4 regions of the Mesorhizobium sp. CAU 1732 genome follow, and region 2 is predicted to be linked to each of the others. Evidence: predicted binding sites of a transcription regulator. Region 2 holds the regulator's gene; each other region holds the start of a gene.
What was found. Region 2 encodes PhoB, which activates phosphate uptake and scavenging genes when phosphate is short. Its sites were predicted from a motif close to TGTCATNNANCTGTCAT; they were not measured.

Region 1 (7,433 bases), 450 kb from region 2:
TTGCGGCAGGCCCCTTTCGCATTTGCGAAAAAGCCTGTATGAGCGCGCCAACGAAATCGCCGTGCCTTCTTTGGGCGCTGGCCGCAAAAACTCCCGGGTACAAGAATGAAGCTCCGCAACATCGCGATCATCGCGCACGTCGACCATGGAAAAACGACCCTCGTCGACGAACTTCTGAAGCAGTCGGGCTCGTTCCGCGAGAACCAGCGCGTCGCCGAGCGCGCCATGGACTCGAACGACCTCGAAAAGGAGCGTGGTATCACCATCCTCGCCAAGGCGACCTCGGTCGACTGGAAGGACACGCGCATCAATATCGTCGATACGCCGGGCCACGCCGATTTCGGCGGCGAGGTCGAGCGCATCCTGTCGATGGTGGATTCCGCCATCGTGCTCGTCGATGCCGCCGAAGGCCCGATGCCGCAGACCAAGTTCGTCGTCGGCAAGGCATTGAAGGTGGGGCTCAAGCCCATCGTCGTCATCAACAAGATCGACCGTCCCGATGCGCGCCACGTCGAAGTGGTCAACGAGGTGTTCGACCTGTTCGCCGCGCTCGACGCGACCGACGAGCAGCTCGACTTCCCGATCCTCTACGGTTCGGGCCGCGATGGCTGGGTTTCGGAGAATCCGGAAGGCCCCAAGGACCAGCGCCTGGCGCCGCTCTTCGACCTCGTGCTGAAGCACGTCCCTGAGCCGACGGTCGAGCCCGGACCGTTCCGCATGATCGGCACGATCCTCGAAGCCAATCCGTTCCTCGGCCGCATCATCACCGGCCGCATCGCGTCCGGCACGTTGAAGTCGAACCAGGCCGTCAAGGTGCTGCACCATGACGGCACGCAGATCGAAACCGGCCGTATCTCCAAGATCCTCGCCTTCCGTGGACTCGAGCGCCAGCCGATCGAGGAAGCGCAGGCGGGCGACATCGTCGCCATCGCGGGCCTTTCCAAGGGCACCGTCGCCGACACGTTCTGCGATCTGTCCGTCAGCGAGCCGATGCAGGCGCAGCCGATCGATCCGCCGACCGTGACCATGTCCTTCATCGTCAACGACAGCCCGCTTGCCGGCACCGAAGGCGACAAGGTGACGAGCCGCGTGATCCGCGACCGCCTGCTCAAGGAAGCCGAAGGCAACGTGGCGCTCAAGATCGAGGAATCGGCCGACAAGGACTCGTTCTACGTGTCCGGCCGTGGCGAGTTGCAGCTTGCCGTTCTGATCGAGACGATGCGCCGCGAAGGCTTCGAACTGGCCGTGTCGCGTCCGCGCGTGGTCATGCAGAAGGACGAGGACGGCAATCTGCTGGAGCCGATCGAGGAAGTCGTCATCGACGTCGATGAAGAACATTCCGGCGTGGTCGTGCAGAAGATGTCGGAGCGCAAGGCCGATATGGTCGAGCTTCGCCCCTCGGGCGGCGATCGCCAGCGCCTCGTCTTCCACGCGCCGACGCGCGGCCTGATCGGCTACCAGTCGGAGCTTCTGACGGACACGCGCGGCACCGCCGTGATGAACCGCCTGTTCCATTCCTACCAGGCCTACAAGGGCGAGCTCGCGGGCCGCACCAACGGCGTCCTGATCTCGAACGAGCAGGGCGAGTCCGTCGCGTTCGCGATGTGGAACCTCGAAGATCGCGGCCCGATGGTCATCGACGCCGGCGTGAAGGTCTATCAGGGCATGATCATCGGCATCCACAGCCGTGACAACGACCTCGAGGTCAACGTCCTCAAGGGCAAGAAGCTGACCAACATCCGTGCTGCCGGCAAGGACGAGGCCGTTCGCCTCACTCCGCCGATCCGCATGACGCTGGAACGCGCGCTGGCCTGGATCCAGGACGACGAGCTGGTCGAGGTGACGCCGAAGACGATCCGCCTGCGCAAGCTCTACCTCGACCCGAACGAGCGCAAGCGCTTCGAAAAGAGCAAGGCCGTCGCCGGCGCTGCCTGAGGACGCTGATGGATGGCGATTTCGTTCGCCTGAAAACCTTCGAAACCGAGATGGAGGCGCAAATCTGCGTCTCCATGCTCCGGGCTTACGGCATTCACGCCTACTTTCCCGCCGGCTTCATCGACCTCACCGGTAATCCCAGAGCGCGCGGCACCGGGGTGCCGGTCATGGTGCATCGTTCCGACGTGGGTGATGCGCTGGCGCTTCTGGCGGATGTGCGGCGCAATGGAGAGACGCCCGAACCGGGCGACGTCACGGACGAAGCCTGAGCGGCGCCCAGACCTCGCCTCATCCGGTGCGGATTGACATGCCGTCAGCGACAGAGATGATACCCTCATCCGATGGAGCGTTCGTCATGGATCCGGCCTTCCTCATCACCGCGCTCGTCGTGGTCGCCTCGCCCGGTACCGGGGTGATCTATACGCTCGCGGTGGCGCTGGGGCGTGGGGCCGCCGCATCCGTCTCCGCCTCGTTTGGCTGCACGCTCGGCATCGTGCCGCATATGGCGGCTGCTATCCTCGGCCTTGCGGCGCTCATGCACACGAGCGCGGTGCTGTTCCAGATCGTGAAGTTCGCGGGCGTCGCCTATCTGCTCTGGATGGCGTGGAACACGCTCAAGGAGAAGGGCATGCTGAGCGCCGAGCCCGAACGCGCCCGGCTCTCGCATGGCGCGATCATCAGGCGGGGTGTTCTGACCAACATCCTCAACCCGAAACTGTCGATCTTCTTCCTGGCGTTCCTGCCTCAGTTCGTCCCGGTCGGCGATCCCGCGCCGACACTCACCATGCTCTGGCTGGGCTTCATCTTCATGGTGATGACCTTCGTCGTCTTCGTTATCTACGGCCAATGCGCGGCGCTGGTGCGCGGCAAGGTGCTCGGTAGCCGCACGGCGATGGCATGGCTGCGGCGCAGCTTCGCCGCCGCTTTCGCGCTTCTGGGACTGCGCCTGGCGTTTACGACGCGCTGAGGCGAGGACGGGTTACCCGCGCATGATGAGCCGCACGCATGATCTGACGCTCAAATGGACCACGGTCACCCAAGATGCCGACGACATCTCCTTCTGGGACATGATCGTTTCCGGGCAGTCTCTCTATCACGCGTTTGGCTCGGGCAACGTCTGCATCCTCGGATCAGTGAGACTCGAATTCGAGCCAGCCGTCATTGATCGGCTGCTCTTGGTCGAACCAGGCGATTATCCAAGCGGACGGGTGGCGCTGTATGTCTGCTCGTATTGTGCTCACCTCGATTGTGGCGCCATTTCGGTTCAGATCACGCGCGAGGGCCCCCACATCGTATGGAGCGACTTTCGGGATACCCATCGCCACGACGAGGAAGGCTTCGAAGCCATCGACGCGGTTGGACCGTTTCGGTTCGAATTCGCTGCTTACCGGGATGCGTTGCTGGGCAGGACGCGCTGATCCTAAGATCGAGCTCCTGCAACGCGGCGGGCGGTATCTTCAGAGGGCATCAGCACAGAGTCTTGCCGTTTCTGCGATCCCGATTTATTGAGGCGGTCTCGAAACCCGCACGGATAGACGCGTTTTGCCTCAGTAACGACCGGTCTCACCAACATTCCCCATGCGGGCTGCGCACAGACGTGGCCTGGAGATCGTTATCGTTCGTCGGGGCGGTGGTTCGAGACCGGTATGGCATCGCCATGAGCTTCTCCGGGCATCCCTCAGATCAAGCCGTTTTCAGCGCAGCCGCACCGCGCCTCCATTGAGGCCCTCGACAAAAGCCGTCTTGCCGGACTTCCCCAAGGGAAGGGCAAGCGCTCATGTCGGGCACCCTCACTGTTATCTGGACATCGTATCCACCACATCACCCGTACTTCTCCTGCATTGCAGCCGCTGCGACGGGGACCGTCATTTCACCAGCAGCGGCAAGTTCCGCCTCAACGCCAATGGCAAGAAGCTGGATGCCTGGCTCGTCTATCGTTGCGATGCCTGTGACAACAGTTGGAACCGCTCCATCTTCGAACGAAGAAGCCGGAGCGAGATCGAGCCGGCGCTGATCGAATCCCTGCACGCCAATGATCCCGTTCTGGCTGGGCGTATCGCCTGCGACCTCTCGGGCACGGGATTGCGAGTGAGCCGGTCCGAAACCACCATTCTCAGGCAGGCGCTCGCGCCGATTTGTAAGGAACCGGAAGTGCTGGTCATCAACATCGCACTGGCTGCGGGACCGAGCGGGCGGGCCGACAGACTGATCGCACACGGGCTTGGCCTGTCGCGCGGTGAGGTGGAAGCCCTCGCATCCTCAGGGCGTCTCGTTATCGCGGATGCCGGCAGGAAAGCCCTTTCGCGGCCGCTGCGGAATGGAATCTGGGTAACACTCGACGTATCCGGACGAGCGGACAGGTCCGCAATCGCCGCGCGGGCGAGGGGCGAGTGACCTCCTACCGCGCCATCGCGTGGTATTCGGCGTTCGGGCGCATGTCGATGGCGGCGGCCACGCGGTTGGACATGTTGAAGAAAGCGGCCGTCGAGGCGATGTCCCAGATGTCGCGGTCGGTGAAGCCGGCGTCGCGCCGCTTCTTCTCGTCGAAGGCGTAGGAGAGGAGCGCGTTGGGGACCAGGCCGAGCTTCTCCTCGCACTTGGCGAAGTAGGCCTTCGTGTCGCTGGAGAGGTCGCCGGCTGGCGCGAGATCCAGCGCGGTCACTCGATCGTCCATCGCGTCATCACCCTTTAATCGTTTCGCTTCAGTTTAGCCCGCGAATGGCCCTTGCGCGGGTCGCTAAATGGCCTTTGTCTGCTACGATACAGACAAAAAGCAGGTTCGGGAGAGGGATTCGTCATGGCAGCGGGCAAGAAGGCGTCGTCATCCGCAAAGGAGGCGAAGGGCGCGGCTGCGCTTAAACTCGCCGATCTCCTGAAGGCGCGTGCTCCCGCCGAGGACATCGCCGAATACGACCTGCCCGTCGTCGAGCATGCCGCCTCGCTCGCCTATGCCGCGCTGAAGAAGCATCGCCGCGGCGACAGCGTCATCGCGATCGACACCGATCCCACCATCGTGCGCAGGGGCAGGCCGCTGACGGTCATCACCGTCGTCAACGACAACATGCCCTTCCTGTTCGATTCGATCCTGGGCGAGATCACGGAGACGGCGGGCGAGCCGACGCTCGTGCTGCATCCGGTGATCCTCGTCAAGCATGACAGGGCCGGCGTGGCGCAGCTCATCGGAGACGGTTCGGCCGGCCGATCGGAGCCGGATGCCGATCGCGTCAGCCTGATCCATGTCCATGTCGGGCGGCTGGGCGAAGAGGCCGCACGCACGCTCAAGGCGCGCCTCGCGCATATCCTGACGCAGGTTCGCGCGGCGGTCACCGACTGGAAGCACATGCTTGCCCGGCTCGACCAGGCGATCCACGATTTCCGCTATGCGCCGGTGCCGCTCAACCGGGACGACGTGACCGAAGCGATCGCGTTCCTCGAATGGCTGCGCGACGACAATTTCACCTTTCTCGGCATGCGCGAGTTCAAATATTCGGGCGGCGAGAAAAGCGGCACGCTGGAGCGCTCGAAGAAGACGGGGCTCGGCATTCTCGCCGATCCGGACGTTCTGGTGTTGCGGCGCGGCACGGAGGCGGTCACCACCACGCCTGAAATCCGCGCCTTCCTGCATGGGCCGGAACCGCTCATCGTCACCAAGGCGAACGCCAAGTCGGTGGTGCACCGCCGCATCTATCTCGACTATATCGGCGTCAAGACGTTCGATGCGAAGGGCAAGCTGACGGGCGAACTGCGCATCGTCGGGCTGTTCACGTCCACGGCCTACACGCGCTCGGTGATGAAGATCCCGTATCTGCGTTCCAAGGTGAATGCGGTGATCGCGAAATCGGGCTTCGATCCGGGCGACCATTCCGGCAAGGCGCTGACGAACGTGTTGGAATCCTATCCGCGCGACGAGCTGTTCCAGATCAGCGTGCCGATCCTGCGCAAGCATGCCGAAGCGATCCTCGCGCTGGGCGAGCGCCCGCGCGTCCGCGTCCTGTTTCGCGTCGACCAGTTCGACCGCTTCGTGTCGGTCATCGTGTTCGTGCCGCGCGACCGTTACGATTCGCATGTGCGCGAACGCATCGGCACGTTCCTGAAGACGGTGTTCGACGGGCGCCTGTCGGCCTATTATCCCGCATTCCCTGAAGGCGGGCTGGCGCGTGTCCATTTCATCATCGGGCGTTCCGGCGGCAAGACGCCGAAGGTCGTTGCATCGACGCTCGAGGCCGGCCTGCGCTCCATCGTGCGGACCTGGGAAGATGCGCTGCGTGATGCTGCGTCCGACGGCCAGACCGTCCCCGATCTCCTCTCGATCGCCAACCGGCTGCCGCAGAGCTATCGCAACTCGTTCTCGGCGGAAACGGGCCTGCGCGATGCAGGCCGCATCGCGACGATCAGCGAAGCGAGCCCGATCGCGATCGACTTCTATCATCTGCAGGATCACGACCAGACCGGCGCCGCGCTGAAGATCTACCATCGCGGGGAACCGGTGGCGCTGTCGCGGCGCGTGCCGCTGCTGGAGAATATGGGGTTCCGGGTCATCTCTGAACGGACCTTCGAGATCCGCCCCGGCGATGGTGACGTGCCCGTCTTCATCCACGACATGGAACTGGCCAACGCGTTCGGGCAGCCGATCGATCTCAGCGACGGCGGCGAATTGCTCGAAGAGGTCTTCCTGTCGATCTGGCGCGGCCAGACCGACAATGACGGCTATGCCGCCCTCGTCCAGACGGCCGGCCTGCGCTCGGCTCAAATCCAGCTTCTGCGTGCCTATGGGCGCTATCTGCAACAGGCGGGCATCCCGCAGAGCCAGGATTTCATCGCCGCCGTCCTCAACCGCTATCCGGACATCGCGCGTGCGCTGTTCGAGCTCTTCGCGGCACGGTTCGACCCAACTCTCCAGAAGGAAAGCGAAGTCACCGCGAAGCACCTCAAGGCCGCGATCAAGGATGCGCTGGACGAGGTTCCGAGCCTCGACGACGACACGATCATTCGCCGCTACCAGAACCTGATCGAGGTGTCGCTGCGCACGAACTTCTACATGGGCGAGACCGACGCGCCGCGGTCGCTGGCGATCAAGCTCGATTCGCGTTCGATCACCGGCCTTCCGGAGCCGCGCCCGTGGCGCGAAATCTTCGTCTACGGGCCGGAGGTGGAAGGCGTGCATCTGCGCTTCGGATCCGTCGCGCGTGGCGGCCTTCGCTGGTCGGACCGCGCGCAGGATTACCGCACCGAGGTGCTCGGCCTCGTCAAGGCGCAGCAGGTGAAGAACGCCGTGATCGTGCCGGTGGGCGCAAAGGGCGGGTTCTTCCCGCGCAAACTTCCGGCCGGCGCCAGCAGAGGCGCGATCTTCGAGGCAGGCAAGAGCGCCTATGTGAACTTCGTGTCGAGCCTCTTGTCGATCACCGACAATCTGCATGACGGCAAGGTGGTGCCCCCCTCTGACGTGATCCGCCGGGATGGCGACGATCCGTATTTCGTCGTTGCCGCCGACAAGGGCA
Region 2 (7,433 bases):
GGCATCCTTGTTGAGGTCAAGAACGGCGAGACGGCAGCGCTCAAGCGCGGCCGTCCGCAGGTCGCGCTGGGTCTGAACCCGCGCGCCGCCATCGTGATTTCCGCCATGCTGTCTCTGAATTCGCTGTCTGCCTCCGCAATCGATTATGCGGGCACGGCCATCGCGCACGACATCTCGCGCCCGCCGACCCTGACGATGACGGCGGTCGAGCTGTCGGACGCGGTCATCGCCTCGATCCGCAGGCTTCTGGCCAAGCTCGGCACCGGGCATAGCCCCGTCGTCCGCATCACGCTTGCCGTTCAGGGCATCACGGATTCCGGGGCACGCGAACTGCTCTGGTCGCCCATCACGCCGCACAGCGACATCGCCTTCGCCGCCGCCATCGAGGACGCTTTCTCGCTGCCGGTCACGGTGGAGAACGACTGCAACATGATCGCGGTCGCGCTCCGGGGCCGCATGCCCGAGCGATATCGCGACAATTTCTTCACGATCCTGCTCTCGAACGGCATCGGGATGGGGCTCATCCTGAGGGGCGAGCTGTTCACCGGCTCGCATTCGTCCGGCGGCGAGTTCGGGCACATGATCCACATCCCCAACGGCGCTTTGTGCCGGTGCGGGCGGCGCGGCTGCATCGAGGCCTACGCCGGAAACTATGCGATCTACCGCCACTCCCGTGGCGAAAGCGAACGCGCACAACCCGTGGCCGACATCGACGACGCGACGATGCTCGCGATGGCCGCAGCGGCACGCGACCACCCGGGCCGCGAGCGCCAGGCGTTCGTGAATGCCGGCGAGGCGATCGGCTTCGGTCTCGGCAGCCTGTTCGCGCTCTTCGACCCAGCCCCGGTCGCGATCGTCGGGCTCGGCACATCGGCTTTCGATATGATCGAACCGTCCATGCGCGCCGCAATCGCACGCACCGCAGGCGGCCAGCACAATGCCGCGATCTCCTTCGAGCTGGAGCCCGACGAGATGCCGTTGATCCGCGAGGGCTGCGCGCGTCAGGCGCTGACCTTCGTCGACAACGAGATATTCGGACCGGGCATGTCACCGAGTGCATTTGCACACGGCCAGGAAGTCGCCTGAAGCCTCAGCGTTCGGGCGTCCAGGAAGTCGGCGCCTTCCCCTGTTCCACGATCTGGAAACTGTTCGTGGCGACCTCCTGCCACGCGCCTTCGCTGCCATCCGGCCAGATCACCCGCATCTGCGCCTGCTCCTCGTCGGCAAGGCCGAAATGCCACCAGCCGGCATGCCCGCTCGCATGCCCGCCGCCGGCGGTGATCTCCCGGCGCATGACGTGCTCGCCGCATTTCACCTCGATCCATGAACCGACCGCATCGCGGTTCGGTCCCTCCTGCACGAGCTTGATCTGCAACCACCGGCCCGCATCGTCGCTGGCATTGCGCCAGAGTTCGGCGCTCTTCCAGCGGTTGACGACCACCAGATCGACGAGACCATCGAGGTTGAAATCGACAAGTGCGCCCCCGCGCGCGATCGCCACGCTCGCGACCCCTGCTTTGTCGCCCGCCTCCACGAACGTGCCGTCAGGCTTCTGCAGCAGCAGATTGTTGGGATCCTCGGCCGCGAAGTCCGGCATTTCCGCGACGTTGCCCTTGGCCACGAAGAGGTCGGCCAGGCCGTCATTGTTGACGTCCTCGAACTGCGCGTGCCACGCCGTGCTGGGCTTCAGATTGTCACCGACATAGGGGCGGTGTGCGGTCACGCCCTTGGCGAACGCCAAATCCGCATAGTCCGGCCTCGGTGATGCGCCGGGCTCCCTGTTTGCAAGCGTCTGAAGCTTGTTGTCGGCCATGCTCGTCAGGAAATATTCGGGATAACCGTCGAAATCGAGATCGTAGGCCGCGATTCCCATGCCCCAGATGCGCAGGCGCTTCCAGCCGTCCTGCGGCGTGTAGCGTACCGGCGCGGCATTTGGCTCGATGCGCCAGAGCTGCTCCTCGCCACCCTTGTAGTATTCGCGGTCGTTCGAGACGCGAAGCGACGGCGTGCCGGACCGGTTCCAGTCGGTGAACAGCATGGACAGCGCGCAATAGCTCGGCGTCAGCGCGATTGGCGGAGCAAATTTGCGCTCGCCTTCGGGCCTGTGCAGCCAGTTGTCCGTGCACGACCCCCATGGAAACGCATCCTGCGTCCGGTCGATGTAGTTGCCGACCGCAAGCGTCGGCCATTGCGCGCCGCGTTCCCAGGTCGCCGCGAATGCGGTCGACCATGCGTCGCCGCCGTCGAAGGCCCAGTCCTCGTTGGCGCGTTCGAATGTGCAGCCGCCCTTGCCGCGCATCACGACGTTCTCGCCCACGCGCAACAGGACGACATCCATGATGCCGTCGCCATCGATGTCGATCGGATAGACGCCGGTCACCGCGTCCAGTTCGAGGCCGCTCTCCGCCTTCTCGAAGGCGAGCGCGCCGCCGCGCCGGCTGACGTTGCGATAGAACGAGGCCGGAGCGCTTCCGCCTGCGAGCAGCATGTCGGGGTAGCCGTCATCGTCGCAATCGAACGTCGCGACGCCGCCCCCGACCATATATTCCCAATCGCCCTCATAGATGCTCGAGACGCCGGCGCTCGCGGTCTCGTCGATGAAACGCGGAACGGCCACCCCGTCATCCGCAGCAGTCGCTGCGGACACGGAAACCATGGCTCCGACGACACCGGCAAGCAGGACCTGTCCGCGCATCGTCATCACCGCGTCTTCAGCGCGGTTATGTACGCCGCGATGCAGTGGCCCTGTTCGAGACCGAGATCGATCGCCGCGCGGAAGTGGATCCCGCCATAGAGCCTCGACAACGCAGCCTCCTCCGCCGCCTCATGGAAATTCGCGAAATGGCGACCGGCCAACCCGTCATCGACATGGGTTATGTCCTCGAAGGCGAAGTTGTCGCCGAAGATAGCCGTCAGGATGGCGGCCGCGGTTCCCGATTGCGTGCTGTGCCCGCTCGGATATTCCGGGAAGGGCGGCGTGTTGAGCAGAGGCTCCCACTTCGGGTCGATGACGCGGCGGATATAGGTGATCGGCCGTACGAGGTCGTATTCGAACTTGGCATGCCAGCACCCGATGAACGCATCCGCCATGCCCATGCCGAGGCGCGCGAGCACATCGACCGTCTCATCGATACCGGCTTGATTGTCCTGGAGAATCTGGATTGCGATCGAGATCCAGTGGCCCGGCGGTGTGGGTGACAGCATCGGATCGTCCGACCAGAACAATGCGATGTCTCGATGCTCGGGCGTGAGATTCGTCTTCGCTTCGTAGACCTCGTAGGCCTCGCGATAAAACTCGGAATCCGGCTCCTCGCTGTATTCCGGCGGCGGCGGCAGGCCGCAGGTGCCGCCTTCGGGCATCGCGAACGGGCGGTTGTTGCCCCAGTCGGGCAAAAGCGGCGATTGCTGCTGGGCGACGAGGCTCGTCGGAACCCAGTGCGCCGGGCCTTCCGTCAGGTCGTAGCTTTGCGGAAATCCCATATTCTCGATGATCGCGCCGCCATCCTCGAGCGACCATGCGAGGATGTGATCCGCGACCGCGATGCCATGGGCGGTGCTGCGTTGGACGATATCGTGCGCCAACCCTGTCGCCGCCCTTTCCGCCAACCTGCGCTCCATCGCACCAAACGCGCGCTGTCCCGTGGGGCCGGTATTGCTGAACAGCGATTTGATGGCGTGAGCGGTGGCGGCCTGGACGACGACGGCATCGTCATAATCCGCGCCCTCCTCGCGGGCCGGCAGCGCATCGAGGCCGTTCACCTGTCCGGCGAGGCTCGTCAGATCGTCCGAGCCCGAGGCGATCGCCTCGAACGCCGTCACGCCGACATAGCCGAAAGCGCGGCTGGCAACGGGCGGCGAATAGGTGGGAGTGTGGCGAACCAGTTCCAGGCTCAGCCGATACCAGGTGATCACCACCTCGCTCGGCGACATGCGCTCGCTGTCCTCAGCATGTGCCTGACCGGCACCACTGATCACAGCCACGCCGATGGCTATCGCGATAAAGGCGAAACGAATGAGATCCATGATCCTCCCCCAAGGTGATCGCATCCGGATGAACGCGGTCGATCGGAGATAACCATGCGCGGCAGCACTGCCGCAAGCCTCACCGGCAGTCGATGCTCAGGCTTCCTTGATCGCGTAGCCCGCGCCGCGGATCGTGCGGATGACGTCGGGCATGCGGCCATTGTTGACCGCCTTGCGCAGTCGGCCGACATGCACGTCGACCGTGCGCTCGTCGATGTAGATCGTCTCGCCCCAGACATTGTCGAGAAGCTGCCCGCGCGAAAACACCCGGCCCGGATGCTGCATCATGAACTCCAGCAGCCGGAACTCCGTCGGTCCAAGCTTGATCTCGCTCTTCTTGCGGTAGACACGGTGCGATTCCCTGTCGAGCAAGATGTCGCCGACCTTGAGAACGCTCGACAGGACCTCCGGCTTGGCGCGGCGCAGGAGCGCCCTCACCCGCGCCACGAATTCCGGCGTCGAGAACGGCTTGACCAGATAGTCGTCAGCTCCGGTCGACAGACCGCGAACCCGGTCGCTTTCCTCGCCCCGCGCGGTCAGCATGATGATCGGCAGGCGCTCGGTTTCCGCCCGCATGCGCAGCCTGCGGCACAATTCGATGCCCGAGATCGCCGGCACCATCCAGTCGAGGACGAGAAGGTCGGGAACATTTTCCTGAAGCCTTATCTCGGCCTCGTCGCCGCGCATGACGACTTCGACCTGATAGCCTTCCGCCTCCAGATTGTATTTCAGCAGAACGCCGAGCGGCTCTTCATCCTCGACGACCATGATCTTGGGAGCAATCATCGGCTGCTGGTCCTCATTCCGCCTCGACCCTGACCGACGTCTCGTCGATCTTGGGCCTGTGCAGGGGCAGTTGCTGCCCGGTCACCACATAATACGCGTTTTCGGCGATGTTCGTCACATGGTCGCCGATGCGCTCCAGATTCTTGGCGCAGAACAGGAGGTGGGTACAGGCCGTGATGTTGCGCGGATCCTCCATCATGTAAGTCAGGAGTTCGCGGAAGATCGCGGTGTACTGGACGTCGATCTTCTCATCGTCCGCGCGCAGCGTGACGAGATCGGCAGCGTTGCGGGCCTCGTAGCGCTCGATGACCGCATTGACCTGCGCGATCACCATCTCGGCCATCGCATCGATCGAATGCGACAGCCCGCGCGGCGTCGCGTCCTCGCCCACCGCATTGACGCGCTTGGCGATGTTCTTGGCGAGATCGCCGATCCGCTCGAGATCGGCCGCCATGCGGATCGCGCCCACGACGGAGCGCAGATCCTGCGCCATCGGCTGGCGCTTGGCGATCAGCGTGATCGCCCGGTCGTCCAGTTCCCGCTGCCGTGCGTCCATCACCGCGTCGTCGGAAATGACGCGCTGCGCGAGAGCGTTGTCGGAGTTCAGGAGGGACCGCGTCGAGGCCAGGACCATCTCGCTGCCCAGCTCCCCCATGTCCCGGATCAGCCGGTCGATGTGGCCGAGTTCCTCGTCGAAGGATGCGACTGTATGTTCACCCATGGCTGGTTCCTCTACGCCGCGTCAGCCGAAGCGACCGGTGATGTAGTCTTGCGTGCGCTTCTCGTTCGGGCTGGTGAAGATCAGGTCCGTCGGACCTTCCTCGACCAGTATGCCCAGATGGAAGAAGGCGGTTCGCTGCGAGACGCGGGCGGCCTGCTGCATCGAGTGCGTGACGATGACGATCGTGAAATTCTGCTTCAGATCGTCGATGAGCTCTTCGATGCGCGCCGTCGCGATCGGGTCGAGCGCCGAGCACGGTTCGTCCATCAGGATGACCTCGGGCGACACCGCGATCGCACGCGCGATGCACAGGCGCTGCTGCTGGCCGCCGGAAAGGCCGGTGCCGGGTTCGTTGAGGCGGTCCTTCGCCTCGTTCCACAGGCCGGCCTTCTGCAGGCTGGATTCCACGATCGCGTCGAGATCCGCCTTGTTGCGGGCGAGCCCATGGATACGCGGGCCGTAGGCCACGTTTTCATAGATCGATTTCGGGAACGGGTTCGGCTTCTGGAACACCATGCCGACACGTGCGCGCAGTTCCACCACGTCGAGCGAGGCGTCATAGACGTCGAAATCGTCGAGCTCGATCTTGCCCGTCACCCGGCAGCCCTCGATCGTGTCGTTCATGCGATTGAAGCAGCGCAGGAATGTCGACTTGCCGCAACCCGACGGACCGATGAAGGCGGTGACCGCCTTCTCGGGAATGTCGATCGACACGTCGAACAGCGCCTGCTTCGCGCCGTAGAACACGCCGACGTCGCGTGCCTTCACGCGGATCGGCCGTGCGGCCGGGTCGGGGGTCCGGACGGTAGACGACTTGATCTGGTAGAGGTCTGACTGCCCGACGATCTCTTCGGTCGGCATGCGCATCTCTCTGGTCTCCGATTTGACGTTGGTGGTCATGTGCGGCGCTCCAGTCTGGTCCGCAGGAATATTGCGATCGCATTCAGGGCCAGCATAAGGCCGAGAAGCACGATGATGGCGGCAGATGTGCGCGCCTCGAAGAAATTCCGGTTCTCGTTGCCTTGCCAGAGATAAATCTGGACCGGCAGCGCGCTCGACTGGTCCATCGGTGTCGCCGGCACGGCCGCCACGAAGGCGTTCATGCCGATCAGGAGCAGCGGCGCGGTCTCGCCGAGCGCCTGCGCGACGCCGATGATCGTCGCCGTCAGGATGCCGGGATAGGTGACCGGCAGCACATGGTGGAACACCGTCTGCGTCTTCGATGCGCCAAGCCCGAGGGCCGCCTGCCGCAGCGATGGCGGCACCGCGCGCAGCGACGAGCGGGTCGCGATGATCACGGTCGGCAGCGTCATCAGGGTCAGCACGAGACCACCCACGATCGGAGCCGATAGCGGCAACCGGAAGAAGTTGATGAACACCGCCGCGCCCAGCAGGCCGAACACGATCGACGGCACCGCCGCGAGGTTGTTGATGTTGATCTCGATGAGATCGGTAAACCGGTTCTTCGGCGCGAACTCCTCGAGATAGACGGCACTCGCAACGCCGATCGGCACGGCCAGGAATATGACCACCATCATCATGTAGAGCGAACCGACGAAGGCACCTGCAAGGCCCGCGGCAGCCGGTGCCGAACGCGAATCCACATTGGTGAAGATGTGCCAGGCGAAGGCGAAGCGCATCTTGCCTTCTTCCAGCAACGTGTCGGCGAGCGCGCGCGCCGGCGCCGAAAGCTGCTGCTGCGTATCAGGCAGGTCGCGGTTGATGTTGCCCTTCAGCCAGTTGTCGGCATTGGCAGAGCCCAGCATGTTGACGGTCACGGTCTGGCCGAGAATGCTCGGGTTGGCGACGAACATGTCGCGCAGCTTGAAGCGCTCGTTCGTCTCGATGATCGACAGGATCTGGCGCGTATCGGCTTCGGTCCCCGGCGCGGCATTGCGGACGG
Region 3 (7,433 bases), on a different contig from region 2:
CCCTCTGAAGGGTCAGCGCTGTTCGGCTGCAGCAGCCTACATTCACCCGGTCATGGCGAGCCGTGGGAATCTGACGGTGATCACCGGCGCGCACGCATGCGGCATAACGTTCGACGGCAAGCGGGCAACGGGAGTGCGCTATCGTCAGGGACGAAACGAGGTGGCTGTATCAGCGCGGCGGGAGGTGATTCTCTCCAGCGGCGCGTTCGGCTCGCCGCATCTTCTCATGCTGTCGGGTATCGGTCCGGCGGCCGAATTGCGCCAGCACGGGCTTGACGTAAGGCATGACCTGCCGGGGGTCGGACAGAATTTGCAGGATCACCTCGATTTCGTCGCCTCATGGAAATCCCGGGAGACCGATCTGTTCGGCATCGGATTGCGTGGGTCGGTCAAATTGGTTGGCCATCTCCGGAACTGGCTGCGTGACGGATCCGGCATGCTGTCGACGCCCATCGCCGAGGCAGGCGCGTTCCTGAAGTCTGACCCGGCGCTCGAACGCCCTGATCTGCAACTTCATTTCTGCATCGGCGTGGTCGACAATCATGCCCGCAAGCTGCATCTCGGCTACGGCTTTTCGTGTCATGTTTGCGTGTTACGGCCCTATTCGCGCGGTGCGGTCGGGCTCGCGAATGCCAATCCGTTGTCGGCCCCACGCATCGACCCGCGCTATCTGTCGGATGACCGGGACGCTGCATTGCTGCTCAAGGGCACGAAGCAGATGCGCGCAATCCTGTCGGCGCCTGCGCTCGGAAAATATCGTCACAGGGAACTCTATCTGCGCGCCGACATGTCGGACGACGAGCTCATGGGACAGATCCGGGCGCGTGCCGACACGATCTATCACCCGGTTGGCACATGCCGCATGGGCGTTGGCGACGACGCGGTGGTCGACCCGCAATTGCGTGTGCGCGGCGTGAATGCATTGCGTGTCGTCGACGCGTCCGTCATGCCGACGCTCGTCGGCGGAAACACCAATGCACCGACGATCATGATTGCGGAAAAGGCGGCTGACCTGATACGCCGCGCTGCCGTATGATCAACGCGCGGTCACCCTCATCGGGAGACCGCCCTGCGGTTGCGTCGTCAGCTTCTGAACGGGCCACGGATTGGTTTCGGCGACGCTGTCGAAGCGGAAGCGCGACATCAGCACCGCCATCGCGATGACCGCCTCCTGCATGGCGAAGCTCGCGCCGATGCAGATGCGGGGACCAGCGCCGAACGGCAGGTACTGGAAGCGGTCGATCGCATCGCGGTTTTCGGGATGGAAGCGCTCCGGCAGGAAGGCTTCCGGGTCGTCCCAGAGCTTGCGATGGCGATGGATCGTCCAGGGCATGATCTGGATCTGTGCGCCCGCGACGATCTCGAGGTCCTTGTAGCGGTCCGGGGTGATCGCCTCGCGGCTGATCGAGGCCGCGGGCGGATAGAGCCGCATCGCCTCCTCGAAGGCTGCGCGCGTGAACGGCATCCTGCCCAGCCAGTCGAACGGATCCGGCGTGGTCGCCAGTACCGCGTCGATCTCGGCCTCGACCCGCTCGCGCTCCCACGGCGCTTCGGCGAGGCAGAACAGCGTCCAGCCGAGCGCCCGCGCCGTGGTCTCATGGCCGGCACCGATGAAGGTGATGATGTTGTCCTCGATCTCCGATCGGGTGAGCCCGTCGGGACCTTCCGCCCTCAGGAGCAGTGTCAGGAAATCCTCCGGCGCGCCCGCGGCGTCGGCCGCGAGCTTTTCCTTCCGCATCCGCACGGTCTCGGCTACCAGCGAACGGAAGAAGGCGAGCGCCTTGCGTCCCCGGATGCGCGTGAAGCGCGGCATCCAGTCCGGTGCGCCGAGAAGGTCGAGCGGATCGACCCGTCCCATCGTCTCGAACAGATGATCGACCTGATGCGCGAAGTCGCCCGGATTGCCCGCGATCTCGCCAGAAAACAGCGTCTCGGCGAGAATCTCATAGGTCAGCATCGTCATGTCGCGCGCGACATAGACGGTGGAGCCGACCTCGTAGCGCGCCGCGAACTCTTCCGAAACGCGGCGCATGGGGCCGGCAAAGCCCGCAATATGGCGTGGCGTGAAGACCGGGGCCATCGCCTTGCGCGAGCGCTTCCACACCTCGCCCTCGGCGGTCAGCAGGCCGTCATGCAGGATCGGGCGCAGAATCTTCTGGCGTACCCGCGCCATCTTGTAGTTCTTCACATTGTCGACGAGGACATGGCGGATGAGACCGGGATCGTTCGCAATCACCAGCGGCCCGCCGATGCCCGTCGAGATCGAAATCCACGGCTCGTTGTAGGACGGCTCGCCCCACAATTCGAGCGGGTTACGATAGACGATCCTGATCATCTGCAGCGTCGATGGCGGTTTCGTGCGCGGCTTCGGTGCCGGCGGCACGAAGGGTCTTGGCGTGGCGTCCATGGTCACTCCGCTGTGTGATCCCTATCTAGGAACCGGTGCGGCGGGCGGCAAATGAAGATTGCGCGATGGCGCCATGCACGGCCTTCCGGCGATCAACAGCCGAATCGCTCTCAAAGCCGTTCAAACCTTGGAAAAGCCACCTCGAAAGCCTATATCTTGGGCATCTTATGGCGCGTGATTCGACTCTGTTCGCGACGCCGAATTCCGTGAATGGCAAGATTGGAATTTCATGAGCGACGAGACCGAGAACGGCGCCGCCGGCGAGAACGAATATGGCGCGGATTCCATCAAGGTTCTCAAGGGCCTGGATGCCGTGCGCAAGCGGCCGGGCATGTATATCGGCGACACCGACGACGGCTCGGGCCTGCACCACATGGTCTACGAAGTCGTCGATAACGCGATCGACGAATCGCTTGCCGGACATGCCGATCTCGTGTCCGTCACGCTCAATCCCGATGGTTCGGTTACTGTGACCGACAATGGCCGCGGCATCCCGACCGACATGCATGACGAAGGCGTGTCGGCTGCCGAGGTCATTATGACGCAGCTTCACGCCGGCGGTAAGTTCGACCAGAACTCCTACAAGGTTTCCGGCGGTCTGCACGGCGTCGGCGTTTCGGTCGTCAACGCGCTCTCCCTGTGGCTCAAGATGAAGATCCGCCGCAACGGCAAGATCCATGAGATGAGCTTCACGCATGGCAATTCCGATGGTCCGCTGACCGTGACGGGAACCTATGTCGAGGAGAAGCAGCCCGGCACCAATGAAGGCCGCAGCGGCACTGAGATCACGTTCTTCCCGTCGGCCGAAACCTTCACGATGGTCGAGTTCGACTACGGAACGCTGGAGCATCGCCTGCGCGAGCTCGCCTTCCTGAATTCGGGCGTGCGCATCATCCTGACCGATGCCCGCCACGCGGACGTGAAGACCCAGGAACTGCTTTACGACGGCGGGTTGGAAGAGTTCGTCAAATATCTCGACCGCGCCAAGAAGCCGCTGATCGCGTCGCCGATCTTCATCCGCTCGGAGCGCGACGACATCACCGTCGAAGTCGCGATGTGGTGGAACGATTCCTACCACGAGAACGTGCTGTGCTTCACTAACAACATTCCGCAGCGTGACGGCGGCACCCATCTAGCCGGCTTCCGCGGCGCGCTGACGCGCCAGGTGACGAGCTATGGCGAGGCGTCGGGCATCACGAAGAAGGAGAAGGTCTCGCTCACCGGCGACGATTGCCGCGAGGGCCTGACCGCCGTTTTGTCGGTCAAGGTTCCCGATCCGAAATTCTCCTCGCAGACCAAGGACAAGCTGGTTTCGTCGGAGGTTCGCCCCGTCGTCGAGAGCCTCGTCAACGAAGCGCTCGGAACTTGGCTCGAAGAGCACAACGCCGAAGCCAAGATCCTGATCGGCAAGGTGGTCGAGGCGGCAGCCGCCCGCGAGGCCGCGCGCAAGGCGCGTGAACTGACGCGGCGCAAGGGCGCGCTCGACATCACCTCCTTGCCGGGCAAGCTGGCCGACTGCCAGGAGCGCGATCCGGCAAAGTCTGAAATCTTCATCGTCGAGGGTGACTCGGCAGGCGGGTCGGCAAAGTCCGGCCGTTCGCGCCAGAACCAGGCGATCCTGCCGCTGCGCGGCAAGATCCTCAATGTGGAGCGCGCACGCTTCGACCGCATGCTCGGCTCCGACATGATCGGCACGCTGATCACGGCGCTCGGCACGGGCATCGGCAAGGACGAGTTCAACGCCGAAAAGCTGCGCTACCACAAGATCATCATCATGACCGACGCCGACGTCGACGGCGCCCATATCCGTACCCTGCTTCTGACGTTCTTCTTCCGCCAGATGCCGGAACTGATCGAGCGCGGCCATCTCTATATCGCGCAGCCGCCGCTCTACAAAGTGACGCGCGGCAAGTCGGCGCAATACATCAAGGACGAGCGCTCCTTCGAGGAATTCCTGATCACCTCGGGCCTCGACGAAGCGTCGCTGACGCTGTCGGACGGCGAAGTCCGGGCCGGCGCCGATCTGCGGTCGGTCATCGACGATGCGGTCGCGCTGCGCACGCTGATCAACGGACTGCATACGCGCTATTCGCGCATGGTGGTGGAGCAGGCGGCGATCGCCGGCGCGCTCAACGCCGAAGTTCTCGCAAGCCCCGCGCGCGCGGTCGAAGCCGCGGCCTATGTGGCCCGTCGCCTCGACATCATCTCCGAAGAAACGGAACGTGGCTGGGAAGGCCGCGCGAACCCGTCCAACGAAGGCGCGGGCGGCCTGGTCTTCGAGCGGACTGTTCGTGGCGTGAAGGAGACGGTTACGCTCGACGCCGCGTTGATCGGCTCGGCCGATGCCCGTGCGCTCGATCGCTACGCCGCGCGCCTGCAGGAAGTCTACGACAAGCAGCCGGTGCTCAAGCGCCGCGAGGTCTCCGAGCCGATTTCAGGCCCGCTTGCACTGCTTGACGCGATCTTCGCGACCGGCCGCAAGGGCCTCTCCATGCAGCGCTACAAGGGTCTTGGCGAGATGAACGCCGAGCAGCTCTGGGAAACGACGCTCGATCCGAACGTGCGGACCCTGCTGCAGGTGAAGGTGCCGGATGCCACGGACGCGGATTCGCTGTTCTCGCGCCTGATGGGCGACGAGGTCGAGCCTCGCCGTGATTTCATCCAGGAAAACGCGCTTTCGGTGGCGAATCTGGACGTCTGACGTCCGTTCGCTTCATGATGATCGATGGCTCACCGTCCCGGATGAGCCATCGCAGACTTCAGACTGATTCCGCATCCCTGGCACTGCGCCGGGCATTGTAACGCGAGTGTCACTGTTCTGAAGCGCGCCTGTCACAGGCGCACACTACGGGAGAGCTTCTCACCACCAAGGAGCCTCCCACTATGTTCAGACACGCTTTGCTGACGGCCGTCGCGCTTTCCGCCATCCACATCCCGGCATCGGCCGAGGAGACGTTCCCGGCGAAGCTTGCGGGACACGCTTACCTCCCCGCGTTGACCCTCGTCACTCCGCCTGCGGATGCGCCTAGGGATGCGTGGGTATCCGGCAAATTCACCGGAAAGACGCCGAACCACGTGGCCATGTCTGCGCCGGGCGACGTCGGTGCCGCTTATGGCAGCCACCCGACCGGCATTTCCCTGCCTTTCATCGGTCAGCCCGTGCAGGGGATGTCCGGTTTCGCGATGAACCTGGCCGACGACGGCAGCATCTTCACGCTGACGGACAATGGTTTCGGCTCCAAGATCAACAGCCCTGACGCACTGCTGTTCTTCCATCGCATGAAGCCGGATTTCGACACCGGCATCGTCGAGCGCGTGGAGACGATCTTCCTTCGCGACCCGGATCGCAAGGTTCCCTTCCGGATCGCCTATGAAGCGACGGAGAGCCGCTACCTGACCGGCGCGGATTTCGATCCGGAAAGCATCCAGTACCTGAACGGTGAAATCTGGATCGGCGAAGAGTTCGGTCCGTACCTCCTTCGCGCCGCGGAAGACGGGCGCATCCGCGACGTCTACCCGACGATGCTCGACGGTGAGGAGTTGCGCGGCCCGGATACGCCCGGCACCATCGTGCCGGCCGCAGCGGGAAAGGATTTCCGCGTTCAGCGTTCGGGCGGCTATGAGGGCATGGGCCTGCAACCGGGAACTGATCTGCTTTGGGCGATGCTGGAAAAGCCGCTTTTGGCTGATGATGGGACACCCGAGGGCGATTTTCTGCGCGTGATCACCTTCGATACGCAGGGCGGCACATGGACCGGCGACAGCTACAAGTTCCGCCTGGCGGAGGGCGCGAAGGCTATCGGCGACTTCAACTTCATCGACGAGACGCGGGCCCTGATCATCGAACGCGACAATGGCGAGGGCGATCCAAGCCTGGCCTGTACCGATGACGACAAGTCTGCCTGCTATCCCAACCCGGCGCGTGTCAAGAATGTCGTGCTGGTGGATACCGGGCGCATCGACGATGAGGGGTTCATCCACCGCATCGGCCATATCGACCTGATGGATATCGATGATCCGGACGGGAAGGCGATTCTGGAGACCCAGGCCGACCGCGACCTGACGGGCAAGTTCACCTTTCCGTTCTTCACCATCGAGGATGTGATGCGGGTCGACGACACCCACATTCTCGTTGCCAACGACAACAATCTGCCGTTCTCGGGCGGCCGGGAAATCGGAGCGGCTGCCCACAACGAGTTTATCCTGCTCGAAGTCGGCGACCTTCTGGCAGCGCGTTAGTTCGCGACCAGCACGCCGGTCCGTTGCGTCGCTGAGTCTAGCTCAGCGACAGGCGGCCGGCGATATCCTTGAGCAGCGCGAGGACGTATGTCGCCTCGGGCTGCTCTTTCCCGTCGATGCGCTGGATGTATGGGCATGTCAGAACGGCGATCGCGTAGCTTTCGGACAGGATGGGCACGCTGATGTCGTCGACGCCGCGTATCTGGCGGCTTGCGCCGATCCGGTAGCCGAGTGTCCGGCATTCGTCGAGTTCGTCCTCGATCGCCGAGAGCTTCGCCCGGATCGCATCGCTCTGCCATTCGATTGCGGCGTGACCCGACGGATGGGGATCGCGGAACGCGAGCAGCGTTCGCCCAGACCCCGTTCCGAACAGATCGATCGGCGTTCCGACGCGGATACCGAATTCCCAATTTCCGGGGCAGGTAGCCTGCGCCACGACGATCGATGCGCTGCGATCCGGCACCACGAGGTGGCACGACTGCATGGCCTCGCGGGCGAACTCATCCATTAGCGGCAATGCACGCGCCACGAGACGCCGCACCGGCGGATGGCGATGGCCCAGCATGAACAGCTTCATCGTCAACGCATAGCGATCGCCTTCGGCGGAGCGGCTGACATAGTCGCGCGCGACGAGGCGCTCAAGCATGCGATAAATCTCGCTCGGGCCACGGCCCATGGCCTTGACGATCTCGCCGCGGGTCAGGCCGCGCGGCTGCTCGGACAGCAGTTCGAGGATATCGAGACCTTTGTCGAGGGCCGGCGCGCGGTAGCGATCCTCGGTTTCCGG
Region 4 (7,433 bases), on a different contig from region 2:
CCCGGTTGAATTCCTGTGAAAGGAAATCGAGTTTGCGGCCGATCGGGCCGCCGGTTTCGAGCAATGCGCGGCCCGACGCGACATGCGTCCTCAACCGATCGATTTCCTCGCGGATGTCGGCCTTGGTCGCGAGAAACGCCGCTTCCATGTGCAGACGCCCTTCATCGAGCGGAGCGCCCGTCTCGACGAGCAATCGAACCTGCTCGGCCAGGCGTTCGCGGATGGCAGCCGGCTCGCGGGAGGGGTCTGCGGCAGCGCGCTCGATGAGGTCCGCGATCGTATCCAGATGAGCGCGAAGCAACCCGCCGAGCGCGTCGCCTTCGTGCGTGCGGGCGATTTCGAGGCTTGCCAGCGCGTCATCGAGCGTCTCGAGGATTGCGGCATCGATGGCGTTGCGCGTGTCCTCGTCCTCAGCCGCTTCAGGCGCGTCCAGCACGCCGCGCAGCGCAAGCAGGCCGTCCGCGCTGGCGGGCGCTACGCCGAACTGATCCTCGAGCCGTTTGGCGAGGCCCGCGAGATCCTTGAGAAACTCTTCGTTGACGACAGGGATAGCCTGCCGAGCCGCGCGGGAGACGGTCAGGCCCGCCTGGACATTGCCGCGCGAAAAGCGCCGCTGTATCGCCTGCCTGACGGACTGTTCCAGCCGCTCGAACCCGGGCGGCAGCCGCAACCGCGCCTCAAGCGTCTTGCCATTGACGGATTTCAGCTCCCACGCGATCGCAGTGCCATCATGATCGGCCGCCGCGCGACCGAACCCCGTCATACTTTGCAAAGCCATGCTGCCCCTTCCCCCTTGCACCCAAGAGCCGCCGGCGCTCAATCTCCCGCGGCTTCAGCCTCCCCTGCTGCCGCGGCAGCCTCGGCGCGCTGCCGTTCGATCTGACGCCACCGTGCGACGTTGCGGTTGTGCTCTTCCAGAGACGACGCAAAAACGTGACCACCGGTGCCGTCAGCCACGAAATAGAGGTCTTCGGTGCGAGACGGGCTTGCAACGGCTTCCAGCGATGCGCGGCCCGGAATCGCGATGGGACCCGGCGGCAAGCCATTGATCGTATAGGTGTTGTAGGGCGTGGGCGTGTCGATATCCGAGCGATAGATCGGGCGGTCCGCCGGCTTACCCTCACCGCCGAATATGCCGTAGATGATCGTCGGGTCCGACTGAAGGCGCATGCCGCGCTCAAGCCGGTTCACGAAGACCGAGGCGACGCGTGAACGTTCGTCAGCGCGGCCTGTTTCCTTCTCCACGATCGAGGCGAGCGTCACGAATTCATTGACGTCCGAAACCGGCAGGTCGGGCGAACGCCGTGCCCAGACACTTTCGACAAGAGCCTTCTGATCAGCGGTGAGCCGCGCGATGACGTCTTGACGCTTCATGCCGCGGGTAAAGCGTACCGTGTCGGCGGCGATCCAGCCTTCATCGGGGATTTCCGTCGGCATCTCGCCTTCCAGTTCCTCGGATTCGGCGACGCGCTTCAAGGCTTGCGCGACGGTGAGGCCTTCCGGAATGGTAAGCGAATGAAGGATCGACTTGCCGCTCACGAGCAGATCCATGATCTCCCGCATCGACGCCTGCGGCTTGACCTCGTACTCGCCTGCACGCAGGCGGCCATCCTGACCATGCGCCCGCAACCCGATGCGGAAGATACGGCCGTCGCTGATCATGCCCTTGCGCTCGAGCAGGGCCGTGATCTCCGAAACGCCGGTGTTGGGCTTGATCAGGATCGTATCGGCAGCGGCGAGCGGCCCCGGACCTTCGAAGCTTTGCTTGCCGAACCAGACGACGACGAAGGCCGTGATCGTGATCAACACGATGGCCGACATCATGAAATTGAGAAACACGACGAACTGGTTGCGCGACTGCTTCGAGCGGCGCGGCGGCGGCGTCCCAGCCTGGGGACGCAGGGCGTCGCTGGCGCTTTTCGGAACGATGGGCTTCGGCGTGCCCGGCTGGGCTGCAGGCCCCTGTTCAGGAGTATTGCTCGTCATTGGGCCTACGCGTGCTCCCTCAAGCCGACATGGTTCGATTCTGTGAACCGAACCTAGCCCGGAATATGGCGAAATTGGCAGCGCGAACGCTGCGCGGTCAGGCGCTAAGCTTCAAATCTGCGGAAAACCAGCGAAGCGTTGGTGCCGCCAAAACCGAAGGAGTTGGACAGCGCCACGTCCACCTTGCGCTTGCGCGGCTTGTGCGGCACGAGATCGAGCTTGGTCTCGACGGAAGGATTGTCGAGATTGATCGTGGGCGGCACGATATTGTCGCGGATCGCGAGCATCGAGAAGATGGCTTCGGCAGCGCCGGCAGCGCCCAGCAGGTGGCCGATCGAAGACTTGGTCGACGACATCGAGGCCGTTGCCGTGGCTTCGCCAAGGAGGCGTTCGACGGCACCGAGCTCGATCGTGTCGGCCATGGTCGATGTGCCGTGGGCATTGATGTAGTCGATATCGGCAGGCGTGAGCCCGGCGCGCTTGATCGCCGCGCTCATGCAGCGGAACGCACCGTCGCCGTCCTCGGATGGTGCCGTGATGTGATAGGCGTCGCCCGTCAGGCCGTAGCCGACGACTTCGGCGTAAATCTTGGCTCCGCGCGCCTTGGCATGTTCGAGCTCTTCGAGCACGACGACGCCCGCGCCCTCTCCCATGACGAAGCCGTCACGGTCGCGGTCATAGGGACGCGATGCCTTCTCAGGCTGGTCGTTCCAGTCGGTCGAAAGTGCCTTGCAGGCTGCGAAACCCGCCATCGACAGCCGGGTGATCGGTGATTCCGCGCCGCCGGCAACCATGACGTCGGCATCGCCGAATATGATCAGGCGAGCGGCATCGCCGATGGCGTGCGCGCCCGTCGAACACGCAGTCACGACCGCATGGTTCGGACCCTTGAGCCCGTGCCGGATCGACACCTGCCCCGATACGAGATTGATGATGTTGCCTGGAATGAAGAAGGGACTGATCCGACGAGGACCTTTCTCCTTCAGGATGATCGCGTTTTCCGCGATCCCGTCGATGCCGCCGATGCCGGAGCCGATCATCACGCCGGTGGCGTTCTGGTCTTCTGCGGTGGTCGGATGCCAGCCGGCATCCTCAAGCGCCATTTCGGCGGCGGCGACGCCATAGATGATGTAGTCGCCAACCTTACGCTGATCCTTCGGCTCCATGAAGCGGTCCGGATCGAAGGCGTTTTCCCCGCCATCACGGGGAATGACGTTGGCGATCTTCGCGGGAAGATCGTCAACCTCGAATGTGCCGATGCGCCGCGCGGCGCTCTCCCCGGCCAACAGTTTGCTCCAGGCATGCTCGACGCCAACGCCGAAAGGCGAAAGCAGTCCCATGCCGGTCACGACGACACGTCTCATGGATTGCATCTTGGTTTTGCTGCTGTTCTAGGGATGCCGCGCGGCCAAAGATCAGGCCGACGCCTTGTCGATGTACTTGACCGCGTCACCAACGGTCAGGATCGTCTCGGCAGCATCGTCAGGGATCTCGACGCCGAATTCTTCTTCGAACGCCATGACGAGCTCGACGGTGTCGAGGCTGTCTGCGCCCAGGTCGTCGATAAAGCTCGCGCCTTCGGTGACCTTGTCGGCATCAACGCCCAGATGCTCGACAACGATTTTCTTGACGCGTTCTGCGGTATCGCTCATTTGCAAACCCTCGACTTAATGTTGTTCGATCTTCGTTAGCGGCCCGATTGCCGCTAATCAAGCTGAAAGATGGCGGTGTCGGCGCTGAGAAACCGGTGAATACCGCATTGGTTCCGACCGTTGCCGGCCACACGAAGAAACCGGCGAAAACTTCACGAAATCTCCGTTTCGCGGGCCGGATTACACGAAAAGCTGCCGCGCTCCAAGGCGAAAAAGCCTTTGATGCGCATCATCCTCAGATCATGGCCATACCGCCATTGACGTGCAAGGTCTGTCCCGTGACGTAACCGGCACCATTGGACGACAGATACACGACTGCCGCGGCAATGTCGTCGCTGGTGCCCATTTTCTTCATCGGGATGGCGCCCATGATCGCCTCCTTCTGCTTGTCGTTGAGTTTTTCGGTCATGGCCGATTCGATAAATCCGGGCGCGACACAATTCACCGTGATGTTGCGCGTGGCGATTTCCTGGGCAAGCGACTTCGACAAGCCGATCATGCCGGCCTTCGAGGCGCAGTAGTTCGCCTGGCCGGGGTTGCCCGTCACGCCGACGACCGACGTGATGTTGACGATACGGCCGAAACGGCGGCGCATCATCGGATGCGTCAGCTCGCGCGTGAGCCTGAACACCGCGCCCAGATTGACTTCCAGCACGGAATCCCAGTCCTCGTCTGACATGCGGACGAACAGCCCGTCGCGGGTGATGCCCGCATTGTTGACGAGGATGTCGACGCCCTCGAGATCGGCCTCGGCCTTCTGACCGAGCGCCTTGACCTCGGCGCGGTCGGACAGATTGGCGGGAAACAGCTTCACGCGATCGCCGAGCTCGCCGGCAAGCGTTTCCAGCTTCTCGACCCGCGTGCCGTGCAGGCCGACAGTCGCGCCAGCGGCATGAAGCGCGCGCGCTACCGCCTCGCCGATGCCACCTGTCGCGCCGGTCACGAGCGCCTTGCGGCCAGTCAGATCAAACATTGTCATTGTCCCTTCCGGAAAGAGAACGCCCTTCACACGGGCGGGGTCGGAAACCGCCCTTTATACAAGAGCAGCAAGCGCAGCGTCGATGTCCGCCGGCGTGCCGACATTCATGGTCGCGATGTTGCGATCGATACGCCGGGCCAGACCCGACAGGACCTTGCCCGAACCCACTTCGTACAGTGTGGTCACGCCATTGGCGCCGAACCATTCGACCGTCTCGCGCCAACGCACGCGGCCTGTCACCTGCTCGACCAGCCGCGCCGCGATCTCCTCGGGATCGGTCACGGGTGCGACGGTGACGTTGGCGACGACCGGCACGATGGGTGCGTGCTTGGCGACATTGGCCAGCGCCTCGCGCATGGCGTCGGCTGCCGGCTGCATCAACGCGGAATGGAAGGGGGCGGATACGGACAGCATCAGCGCGCGCTTCGCGCCTTTTTCGGTGCAGATGCGGGCGGCATGCTCGACGGCGGGTTTCGCGCCGGAAATCACGAGCTGGCCGCCGCCATTGTCGTTCGCGATCTGGCAGACCGAGCCCTTGCCGGCCTCGGCACATGCCTCTTCCACGTCCGCCTGCTCCAGCCCGATGATTGCCGCCATGGCGCCCTCGCCGACAGGAACCGCAGCCTGCATGGCGTTGCCGCGAATCCGCAGGAGGCGCGCCGTGTCAGCGATGGAGAACGTGCCGGCTGCGGCCAGCGCGGAATATTCGCCGAGCGAATGGCCGGCCACGTAGGCGACCTTGTCCTTGAGCGAGAAATCCCGGGCCTCCAGAACGCGGATCGCGGCAAGCGACACCGCCATCAGCGCCGGCTGGGCGTTGGCCGTGAGCGTGAGTTCGTCCTCGGGACCATCCCACATGAGGGCGGAAAGCTTCTGGCCGAGGGCGTCATCGACCTCGGAAAAGACCGCGCGAGCCTCGGGAAACGCGTCCGCGAGGTCCTTGCCCATTCCCACGGCCTGGCTGCCCTGACCGGGAAAGGTGAAAGCGATCGACATGGCTCACTCCGTGTTTCTCGTAGCGGGCAGCGTTTGGCGCAAGCACGGCTGGAGGTCAAGCCCGGGGCGATGACGCAACGTGGACGACTGCAACGCAATATCATTATGCGGCAAAGCAACCTTCTGGCCTTGATGACAGTTATATGACAGTTAGACGACAACCCATCATCAAATCCGGAACGCGGCATTGAACGATCTGGCAGTCGCATCTACGACGGTCGTGAAGACCGGTAACGTCGCCCAAAGCGAGGCCCGATCCGTCGATCGATGGTTCCGCGCGCCGGTTCTCTATATTGCCGTCATGGTCACCGCATCCGCGCTGATCGTGTTTCTCGCGGAGTGCGTGCTTCGCGGCTCGGTCGGTCAGGCAACGGCATTCATGGTCGATATCAGCCGTCCCGGACTGACGACCGTCGCACTTCTGTCGCTTGCCATGATTGCGATCGATGCCCTGATGCGCAGGTCGTTCCAGGCTATTTTGGTGGTCGCTCCGATCATCATCGCGCTGGCCTGGGTCGGGCGCGAAAAGGCGTTCTACCTCGGCGATCCGCCCTACCCGACAGATTTCCTCTATGCCCGCCAGATCGTGGAACTGCTGCCGTTGATGCTGGTCGAGCGGCCGCTGACGGCTGTCCTGATCGTCCTGGCGGCTCTTCTTCTGGGTGGCGCGCTCTTTCTTCTATGGCGTTGGTCGAAGCGCCTCCAGCGCATCACGCTCAGCGGCCGTGCAGCAAGACTGGCGATCTCCATCCCGGCGCTGGCGTTTTTCGCCGCCGAGATGGACTATGCGAGCCATTCGAACCTGCGCGACAGCCTGAAAATCTCGCCGATGATGTGGGACCAGAAGGCGAATTATCGTCACAACGGCCTCGTCATGGCGTTCGCGCTCAACGTGCCGATGGCCTATGTCGCGCCGCCGGTGGGATATGCCGCAAGCACCATGAACCGCATCGATACGCCGGTATCGGGAACCTATGTGCCGTATACGCAGCCGGACATCATCATGGTGATGAGCGAATCCTTCTGGGATCCGACGCGCCTTCCCGGCGTGACGCTGACGCCCGATCCGATCGCCTTCACGCGCTCGATCCAGTCCGGCCACGTCTTTTCACCGGAGTTCGGCGGCATGACCGCGAATGTCGAGTTCGAGGCGCTGACCGGTTTTTCGAACGCGCTGCTGCCGTATGGCAGCATTCCGTACCAGCAATATGTGCGGCGCGACACGCCTTCGCTCGCGAGCTTCCTGAAAGAGGAAGGCTATTCGACGCTGGCCGTTCATCCGTTCCAGAGCTGGTTCTGGAATCGCGGACCGGTCTACAAATCATTCGGCTTCGACCGCTTCGTGTCGGAAGAGAACATGCCGGCGCTGGACAAGCGCGGGCGGCTGGCATCCGACGCTGCCCTGACGGAACTGATCATCGAGGAGGTCGAGGCATCGACCGACCCGATGTTCCTCTTCGCCGTGACGCTGCAGAACCACGGGCCGTATGAGGCGGGCCGCTATCCCGATGAGCGCATCGAGGTGGAGAGCAAGGCGCTGCCGGCCGCCCGCGCGGCGATCCATACTTTCTCGGAAGGCATGATGGATTCCGACCAGTCGCTGGAACGGCTGATCAAATGGGCGGAAAAGCGCGAGCGCGAGACGATCGTGGTGTATTTCGGCGATCATTTGCCGCCGCTCGGGCCGACCTATGTCGCAACCGGTTTTCTGGAACGCAACGTCGGCGACCGCATCGCCGGGGCGGAACGCCTGCGCGAGCAGCGCGAAACGCCGCTGGTGATGTGGTCGAACCGGCGCGGGCAGATCGATATCGGGACCG

Region 1: the regulator PhoB is predicted to act here: its motif matches at 4,612-4,628, upstream of AAFN55_RS20935 (NAD-glutamate dehydrogenase).
Region 3: the regulator PhoB is predicted to act here: its motif matches at 5,205-5,221, upstream of AAFN55_RS03765 (esterase-like activity of phytase family protein).
Region 4: the regulator PhoB is predicted to act here: its motif matches at 5,746-5,762, upstream of AAFN55_RS08515 (LTA synthase family protein).

Annotation. Positions count from the first base shown of each region.
Region 1 covers NZ_JBDQQR010000002.1:680,868-688,300, reverse strand. Annotated here, with positions in the region: gene typA (translational GTPase TypA) at 106-1,935, shown strand; gene AAFN55_RS20960 (hypothetical protein) at 1,944-2,204, shown strand; gene AAFN55_RS20955 (LysE family translocator) at 2,291-2,902, shown strand; gene AAFN55_RS20950 (hypothetical protein) at 2,925-3,353, shown strand; gene AAFN55_RS20945 (DUF1062 domain-containing protein) at 3,679-4,329, shown strand; gene AAFN55_RS20940 (hypothetical protein) at 4,334-4,609, opposite strand; gene AAFN55_RS20935 (NAD-glutamate dehydrogenase) at 4,733-7,433, shown strand, end outside.
Region 2 covers NZ_JBDQQR010000002.1:227,106-234,538, forward strand. Annotated here, with positions in the region: gene AAFN55_RS18790 (ROK family protein) at 1-1,086, shown strand, start outside; gene AAFN55_RS18795 (CRTAC1 family protein) at 1,091-2,701, opposite strand; gene AAFN55_RS18800 (vanadium-dependent haloperoxidase) at 2,701-4,023, opposite strand; gene phoB (phosphate regulon transcriptional regulator PhoB) at 4,120-4,809, opposite strand; gene phoU (phosphate signaling complex protein PhoU) at 4,823-5,530, opposite strand; gene pstB (phosphate ABC transporter ATP-binding protein PstB) at 5,552-6,391, opposite strand; gene pstA (phosphate ABC transporter permease PstA) at 6,427-7,433, opposite strand, start outside.
Region 3 covers NZ_JBDQQR010000001.1:728,081-735,513, forward strand. Annotated here, with positions in the region: gene AAFN55_RS03750 (GMC family oxidoreductase N-terminal domain-containing protein) at 1-1,036, shown strand, start outside; gene AAFN55_RS03755 (cytochrome P450) at 1,037-2,407, opposite strand; gene gyrB (DNA topoisomerase (ATP-hydrolyzing) subunit B) at 2,637-5,108, shown strand; gene AAFN55_RS03765 (esterase-like activity of phytase family protein) at 5,291-6,646, shown strand; gene AAFN55_RS03770 (IclR family transcriptional regulator) at 6,684-7,433, opposite strand, start outside.
Region 4 covers NZ_JBDQQR010000001.1:1,739,749-1,747,181, reverse strand. Annotated here, with positions in the region: gene AAFN55_RS08545 (YicC/YloC family endoribonuclease) at 1-778, opposite strand, end outside; gene mltG (endolytic transglycosylase MltG) at 817-1,986, opposite strand; gene fabF (beta-ketoacyl-ACP synthase II) at 2,091-3,350, opposite strand; gene AAFN55_RS08530 (acyl carrier protein) at 3,402-3,638, opposite strand; gene fabG (3-oxoacyl-[acyl-carrier-protein] reductase) at 3,874-4,611, opposite strand; gene fabD (ACP S-malonyltransferase) at 4,672-5,613, opposite strand; gene AAFN55_RS08515 (LTA synthase family protein) at 5,801-7,433, shown strand, end outside.